2 regions of the Wansuia hejianensis genome follow, and region 1 is predicted to be linked to the other one. Evidence: a T-box and tRNA genes for the amino acid it is inferred to sense, from the RefSeq annotation. Region 1 holds a T-box; the other holds one or more tRNA genes.
What was found. A T-box is a leader RNA that pairs with one kind of tRNA and senses whether it is charged. The one in region 1 lies ahead of thrS (threonine--tRNA ligase), so its partner is inferred to be a tRNA-Thr.
Positions count from the first base shown of each region.

Region 2: it encodes a tRNA-Thr, which carries the amino acid that the T-box ahead of thrS (threonine--tRNA ligase) is inferred to sense. The anticodon was not compared.

Region 1 is NZ_CP060635.1:3,649,656-3,653,888, reverse strand. Features, by position in the region: gene thrS (threonine--tRNA ligase) at 1-1,650, opposite strand, end outside; T-box leader at 1,738-1,947, opposite strand; gene H9Q79_RS16740 (LysR family transcriptional regulator) at 2,161-3,039, shown strand; gene H9Q79_RS16735 (ATP-dependent DNA helicase) at 3,064-4,233, opposite strand, start outside.
Region 2 is NZ_CP060635.1:629,382-633,614, forward strand. Features, by position in the region: gene H9Q79_RS02955 (ATP-grasp domain-containing protein) at 1-472, opposite strand, end outside; gene H9Q79_RS02960 (glutamate-cysteine ligase family protein) at 423-1,703, opposite strand; tRNA gene H9Q79_RS02965 (tRNA-Thr) at 1,793-1,865, shown strand; gene H9Q79_RS02970 (Rpn family recombination-promoting nuclease/putative transposase) at 2,871-3,755, opposite strand; gene H9Q79_RS02975 (DNA topoisomerase III) at 4,183-4,233, shown strand, end outside.

The DNA of each region.
Region 1 (4,233 bases):
ATCCAGGAATTTTTCGGAAATCGGCAGTACCTTTACCTGTACCGGAGCCAGCCAGGTCGGGAAAGCCCCTGCAAAATGCTCAATCAGTATACCGATAAACCTTTCAATCGACCCGAAAGCAACTCTGTGGATCATGATCGGCCTGTGTTTTTCTCCGTCAGCTCCTGTGTATTCCAGCTGGAAGCGCAGCGGCAGCTGGAAATCCAACTGGATCGTTCCGCACTGCCAAGTTCTTCCGATAGAATCCTGCAGATGGAAATCAATCTTGGGACCGTAGAAGGCACCGTCGCCCTCGTTGACCGCATATTCCAGACCCAGGTCATCCAGGGCGCCCCTCAGCGCTTCTGTGGCCATCTCCCAGTCCTCGTCGCTTCCCATGGAATTCTCCGGCCTGGTAGACAGCTCTACATGATATTTGAATCCAAACAGGCTGTAGACCTCATCGATCAGCTTTGCAACCCCTTTGATCTCATCTCTGATCTGATCCGGAGTCATAAAAATATGGGCATCATCCTGGGTGAAGCAGCGTACACGCATCAGCCCGTGAAGCTGTCCTGACTTCTCATGACGGTGGACAATTCCCAGCTCACCCAGACGCAGGGGAAGATCACGGTAAGAGCGCGGTTCCGACTGATACACCAGAACGCCGCCGGGACAGTTCATGGGCTTGATCGCATAATCCTGCTCGTCGATCACCGTCGTATACATATTATCCTTATAGTGATCCCAGTGGCCGGAAGTCTCCCACAGGCTCCTGTTCAGGATGATCGGCGTGGCGATCTCCTGATAGCCGTTCCGGTTATGAAGCTCATGCCAGTAATCCAGCAGCGCGTTTTTCAATATCATACCCTTCGGAAGGAAGAATGGGAAACCCGGTCCGGCATCATTCATCATGAACAGTCCCAGTTCTTTTCCCAGCTTTCTGTGGTCACGCTTTTTAGCCTCTTCCATCATCGTCAGATAATCGTCCAGATCACTCTTCTTAGCAAAAGCTGTACCATAGATGCGGGTCAGCATCTTGTTGTGCTCATTCCCTCTCCAGTAGGCACCGGCCAGACTGGTCAGCTTAAACGCCTTCACCGGCTTGGTACTCATCAGATGGGGACCCGCGCAGAGGTCCACAAACTCGCCCTGCTCATAAAAACTAATCTCTGAGCCCTCCGGCAAATCCTCAATCAGTTCGACCTTATACGGCTCCTGCCGATCCCTCATGAAGGCGACTGCCTCATCCCTGGGCAGAGTAAATCGTTTCAGGGGAAGCGCTTCTTTGATGATCTTTTTCATCTCTGCTTCAATTTTCTCCAGATCCTCCGGAGTGAAGCCGCCTTCAATATCTATATCATAGTAAAATCCGTCCGCAATAGACGGCCCGATGGCTAGCTTCGCCTGAGGGTACAGGCGCTTAATGGCCTGAGCCATGATGTGGGAAGTCGTATGGCGATAAGCAGCCAGGCCTTCCGGATCATTTGCGGTCAGAATATTCAAACTGCAATCCTCATCAACTTCATGCCTTAAATCTACAACCTCCCCGTTTAATTCGCCGGCCGTAGCCATGCGCCCCAGACCCTCGCTGATGTCCCTGGCAATATCCAGCACAGACATCGGTGAACTGTACTCCTTGGTTGATCCATCCTTCAACGTAATAATCATATTCCTCTCTCCTTTTCAGCTTAAGAATAAATAGACAGGCCGGCTGAACAAAAAAAGTATTCATTCCCTGCAGTTTCCTGAGAAACGGCAAGGGACGAATACTTTTGAATTCGCGGTTCCACCCTGATTGTCCTGAATCTGCATTCAGAACCACTTCATTATGACGATAACGGAATCACCGGGCCTGATTGGGGCCGCTCCGAGATGGTCTTCAGCTGGTTCCTGCCGGGATGCTTCCACCGTTCCATCCCTCTCTGTGACATTGCCGCAGCTTACTCTTCTCTTCAGCGCTTTCATTTATATGCTTATATCTGTGTTTTCATTCATTATAACACCATTCTTTTATTTGTCAACGCCGGAGTTTCTCTTAACTTTTCACCGTACTAGCCAGCTTTGTCCGGGACAGCTTCACATAGAAGAGCGGCTTGCTTCTTTTCTGAAGCTCCAGATAAATGAAACTGTTGACATACTAACTTTTCCTCTTTATACTTTTTATAAGGAGGTCTTATCATGGATATTAATTATGAGTTATATAAAGTCTTTTATCACGTAGCCGTTTCCCTGAGCTTTTCGGAAGCTTCCAAACAACTGTTCATCTCTCAGTCAGCCGTCAGCCAGTCTGTCAAAGTGCTGGAAAAGAAACTGGGTATCACTCTCTTCATCCGCAGCACCAAGCGGGTACAGCTGACGCCGGAGGGTGAGATTCTTCTGCGCTACGTAGAGCCTGCCATCAACCTGATTAAGCGTGGAGAAGCCCAGCTCATGGAATCCAGCACCCTGGGCGGCGGCCAGCTGCGCATCGGAGCCAGCGATACAATCTGCCGCTATTTCCTGGTCCCTTATCTGAACCAGTTTCACAAGGAATATCCCAATGTCCACATCAAGGTGACCAATCAGACCTCCACGAAATGCGTGGATCTCCTGGAATCCGGGCAGGTGGACTTGATCGTCACCAACTATCCCAATTCCCACCTCCCGGAACGCATGAAATCCATCCCGATCCACACCTTCCAGGATGTATTTATCGCCAGCCGGGAATATTATCCCGAACTGATGGACAAGGCCATCTCCCTAAAGGAGCTGCTGAACCATCCGATCCTGATGCTGGACCGGAAAAGCACCACCAGCGAATTCCTCCATCAGCTATTCCAGCAGCACCAGCTGGACCTGGTGCCGGAAATCGAGCTGGGCAGCAATGACCTGCTGATCGATCTGGCGAATATCGGACTCGGCGTCGCTTTCGTCCCAGACTACTGCCTGACCAGTACCGGAACCCTCTTTCAGGTCCATATCACAGAGCCGCTTCCCACGCGGGAGCTGGTCATCGCCCACAACGCCCACCTCCCGGTTCCCCAGGCCGCCAAAGCGTTTATACAGTCCTTTTCCTGAGACCCGACGGATTCCCGCGCCCTATCAGCACCCGATGCGGTCCCAGAATTCTCTGATTTCACCGGCGACGGTCTGGAGGGTACACAGCCGGCAATCCGACCATTCCCTGGGGAACAGGTCCCGGTACTCCCGGAGCCGGAACCGCTCGTCCAGCAGCAGGATCACTCCCTGGTCCTCTGTGGTTCGGATCACCCTGCCGGCAGACTGAAGAACTTTATTCATTCCCGGGAACCGGTAGGCGAAGTCAAAACCGTTTTCTCCTTTCCGGTCATAAAAACGGCGCAGCAGCTCCCGTTCATCGCCGATCTGGGGCAGCCCTGTCCCTACGACGATTGCCCCGATCAGCCGTTTTCCGCTCAGATCAATGCCTTCTGCAAAAATGCCCCCCATCACACAGAAACCAATCAACGTGCGCCCATCCTCATCCTGAAAGCCCGCCAGGAAATCTTCTCTGGCCGCCTCTCCCATGGACGGAGTCTGACAGACACACCGGCAGCCATCCGGGGCTGCCGGAAGGAATTCCTGTTCAAAAATCCCATAAACTTCAGAGAGCATCCGGTAAGACGGAAAGAACACCAGATAGTTGCCACGCCGTCCCATCGTGACCTGCCGGATATAGGAAGCCATCCGTACATATTCTTCCCGGGTCCTGCGCTTATACCTGCTGCTCACATCGCTGCCGATTGCCAGATACCGATTGGACGGGGCGAAGGGCGATGGGATATATACTGCATAATCGTCCGTGCGGGCGCTCAAGAGACTCTGATAATACCTGACCGGCAGCAGCGTGGCCGACAGGAACACCGTACTTCTCCCCCTGTCCAGGCAATTCTGCAGGTTTACGGCCGGATTAACACAGAACAGCTTCAGCTGGAATTTTCCTTCCTCCGTATGCCTGGTATAAATCAGATAGTTCTCATCTACCAGCTCATAGATTGACGCGAAGGACCGGGCCTGAAAGTAAAATTCCAATACCTCTTTTCTCAGACTCCCTTCTGCCAGCTCCGGAAGGAATTCCTCCAGTTCGCCCAGAAGCCCTGTCAGTAACAGCACAAAGCTGCCCACTGATTCCAGCTCTCTGCACTCATCACACTCCCGTTTATTGACCAGCAGTTGATGGTTGCAGCGCTCCAGGGCCTTTTCCAGCTTCTTACTGTAAGCTCTCAGCTTTTTTTTCATCTCCAGGAAATCTTC
Region 2 (4,233 bases), 930 kb from region 1:
GCCGTTTCATCTCCTGATGCGCCGGGTTCAGCTCCAGAGCCTGATTCAGAACGTAGTCTTCGTTCATGGCGCTGGTCCCGTCTGTATTGATCTCACAGAATTTAAAAGAATCGTCTTCTTCGTTATAGAAAATATCAAACCTGGCAATGGGAAGCAAGCTGTCGTATCCCCGGGGAACCAGGATCAGATCTTCCAGTTCTCTGGAAAAAGGGAAAAGCTTACGATACTCCGGATTCTCAAGATATTCCCGGATCACCTTTTCAAATATCCCATAAGTGACGGTGACAATTTCCCCGTATTTTTCAGCAACCTCAGGTGTGAAAACCTTGGGGATCTGCAATGTCCGTACGCAGCGTCCATGGTAGGCCACAGAGGAATGTTCCAGATAGTCCTTAGTCTTCAAAGCAGCCTGGTAATTTTCTTCAAAATTTTCTTCTATGATTTGTTGGTATTGTCTGCGGATAGATTCCATAATACTCCTTTGCCAGCGTCATACGCTTCTGAATGTTTTTGCGGAAGGGCAGAAGGCAGAGCGCCTCTCCGTCTTCCAGATGGTCTTCGGCCAGATCCAGCAGCTTCCATAGGAATACGGAAGCCGGCTGGCCGTATATTTCGCTGTCATAGCCTTTTTTCATCAGGTGGTTCTCTGCATCCAGTATATTCTGTTCTGTGACAGGATATTGTGCCAAAAGCTCTTCCAGAACCTCAGGTTTAAAGAAGAGTCCCTTAATCAGGGCGAGATAGGCCATGACATATTCAAAAGGCATGCTGTCTGCGCCGCGGATTTCCACATAGTGCTTCACGCGCACGTCCAGAAAGGTCATGGAGAGGATATGCTCCACGTCCTCTGGTGTGATCAGATGGTCTTTCCAGATATCTTTCACAGGACGGCTGCCCGTGTAGACAGAACCCTCCGGCGTTGGGAGGAATATCAGCGGAAGATTCCAGAGGTATTCCGCATAGGACCGGAAGCCGAAATCAGGCCGGAAAGTGCCTGGGATCATGCCGCAGCGGACGCTGTCCACATTATTCCAGATGTAGGTTCTGGCCAGGCAGCCCTGATAGGGCGCGCCCTCAAATACCGGAGTGTTGTCGGTCAGAAGCTTTAAAGCAGGCATCAGCAGATAGGCGCTCTTATATTTGCGCTGAAAATCTTTTTCACAACAGTAGTCAATAGAGACCTGGGTAGCTGCTGTGCCGCGCATCATATTGCGCCCTCTGGTGCCGGAGGACTGGAAATACTGATCCATGTAATCGTACCGTTTTTTAGGGATCAGCGGAAGGTCGTCTGCGCGGCTGACCGGCTGATATCCCAAAGTAACCAGACGATATCCGCAGCGCTGGAGAACTGGCAGCAGCTGCCTGAGAAAAGTCTGATAAATCTTCTGAATCACCCGTATGCTCTCTTTGGGGACAATGCTGATCTCCAGCTGCCCGGCCGGTTCCAGGCTGATCGAACAGTCGTTGTTATATAGTCCCAGCAGATGTTCTCCCTCGTAGTAATGGCGTGGGTAGTAAGATTCAATTTCGTGAAGCAGGTATTCCACACCGCATTCTTCATAATACGTCACGCTGGCGCCAGTGTCCTCATGGACGATAAAATGCTCGATCTCTACGCCAAGCTTCTGGATACAGTTGAGTTTGCAACCATCCCGAAAATGCTGTTCGAGTATATCCAGGTTTCTTCTTTCGATGTCGCTCATAAAAATCTCCTGTTTTTTAATGAATTATAAATTTAGGTGTTGAAATTTTCTGAAAATCATGTATAATAAACGTTGTGCAAACGCACAGTGCCGGAATAGCTCAGTTGGTAGAGCACTTCACTCGTAATGAAGGGGTCGTCAGTTCGAGTCTGATTTCCGGCTGATTCAGAGTCTGCAGCCATTGGCTGCAGGCTTTTTTATATCATAGGAAAGTGCGTCCTATGATATAAAAACCCTCCGGGGGATCGCACTTCGGCGGAGAGGAAGAGTGTTGCAAATGCAACCCGCCGCAGGCGGAGAATCTCGCTTGCGAGATTCTTTCTTGTATCATAGGAAAGTGCGTCCTATGATATAAAAACCCTCCGGGGGATCGCACTTCGGCGGAGAGGAAGAGTGTTGCAAATGCAACCCGCCGCAGGCGGAGAATCTCGCTTGCGAGATTCTTTCTTGTATCATAGGAAAGTACGTCCTATGATATAAAACCCTCCGGGGGATGCGCACTCCGCGCTAAGGAAATATGGCTGCTGGGGTGACCGCGCTCCGGCACTCGAATCCGGCTTGCCGGACTCTTTGTACAATACAGGAAAAGGAAAGTGCCTCCACAAATAGTTCATTAGATGGTGCTGCCCGACCTGTACCATGAAAAAATCCTCAGGAATAAAGTATATCAGATTCTGAAATATAATCAAGGCAGAAATTGCCACATGTGCGTAGCCTTTATCTGGTTCTTTGCAGTTGTTTTTCAAAACTGGCGATGCCTGCGTCAGTAAACACACCTGTTTACTGTGAAAACTTTGGACGTCAGCAGTGAGGCGAAACGGGCTTGCATGCGGGAGCCAAGGACATTGGAAGTGTGAGCCGGTATGGCCAGGTATTCATAGATGGGATTAGTGAATAGAATTCCTCTGTTCTTTAGATGATTGAAATTGCCAGAGCTGGCATTGATAGTTAGATAAGGTTGAAAGACGTGGACATCAGGTGATGAGACCTGCTTCCACAAACGTGATGAGACGGCACTGGGGAGCACGCTTCGTGATATGCTCCCCGCGTGCCCCCAATATTCCGGCCGTGGTATTGCTGTTGTGATTGCAGAAGCACAAATTGAGAGGCAATCAGCTATCATGACCGGTGAGGTCCGCGACAGCGAAAATGTGTGATTACTGTATCTTACTTAACTGCCTGGATTTCTGCCATAAATTGCTGAACAGAGCTGGCATGGATCGCAATCCTGTGCCAAGTTCTCAGGCAATCCAGGTCTGGTTCAGACAGCACTTTGTTTTTTAATTCTTCCGGCACCGTACCCTTAGCTTCCAGAAGTCCCAGCAATGATTCAGCAGTCCCCCGGGCAATTCCCTGAGTAATTCCCTGATTAATTCCCTCTGCGCGTTCATCCTTTAACATTTCTTCTAAAACCATAAAACGTTCCTCCATCTCTCTGCTGGATTTTACTTTCTTTACAGATGCCTGAAGCTGCTTAACAAAATCGTTCTCAAACTCTTCCTGACTTTCCCTCAGATCTGCCTTGACAAACCTGAGAAATTGAACCAGACCTTCGGAAACACCCTGCCGGACTCTTCCACAAGTGCTGAGAAAAATGCTGCGGCAGCCTTCATTCAGCTTCAGTATCCCATTTTCCAAGCAAATATTCTCAAAGGTGTAGCAATAAAGCCCCTGATCAAAAGGATCAAAATCACAGATAAAAATCACATAAGTATCAGGAAGCTCCGCATAATCATTCCCCGGCCGGAGCAGCTCCATATCCATCTGGCTGTGGTAATAACGGGCGCGTTTACTAAGCTCAGCCCTGCGTATCACCTGCATTTCAACGTTATAATGTGAATTCCTGTCATCAACAGCATAGACGTCAAGACGGACCCCTCTGTATTCTGGATGGAACAAAATGCTTTTTTCTGAACTTATACAGATTTCCCCGATCCTGAGCTTCATCACCAGTTCCAAAAACTGACGGCAGTTATCTTCCATGGACATAACAGCCCCAAACATAAAATTGTCTTTTATAGTGAGTTCTTTTAACTTCTTCCTACAGCTCATATACTCCTCCGTTCAGACAGAGGAAAACTATTCAAATGAATTATATCATGCAATTGCGTTTTATGGCAAGTATATTATTAAAATTTCGGTATTGTTTCCAATTGATCGGTTAGGAGCGGAGTGTTTGGATACCCAGCTTTTCAGGTGCTCTGAAACGCTACGCCCAGTCCCACCTAAAGTGTCATCGGTATAGTTTCAGACGGCAACCACTGGCTGATTGTAATCTATTGGCGCCAGTATTTCTTCGTTTGCTCCAAAGTCTACAGCTGTAGGTCCCCCGCTGTTTTCGTCCGGGTATCCACCCCTGCCTCGCCACAAGACCGGTTCTCCTGAGTATAAGTTGTAAAAGGTTTGAAAAGCTGTTAGAATATGATGTGTTTGATGACAGTTTACGAGAGCGGCATATGCAGCTCAGGTTGGAGGTATTATGAAAACTTTAGTCATTGCGGAAAAGCCCTCTGTAGGGCGGGATATCGGG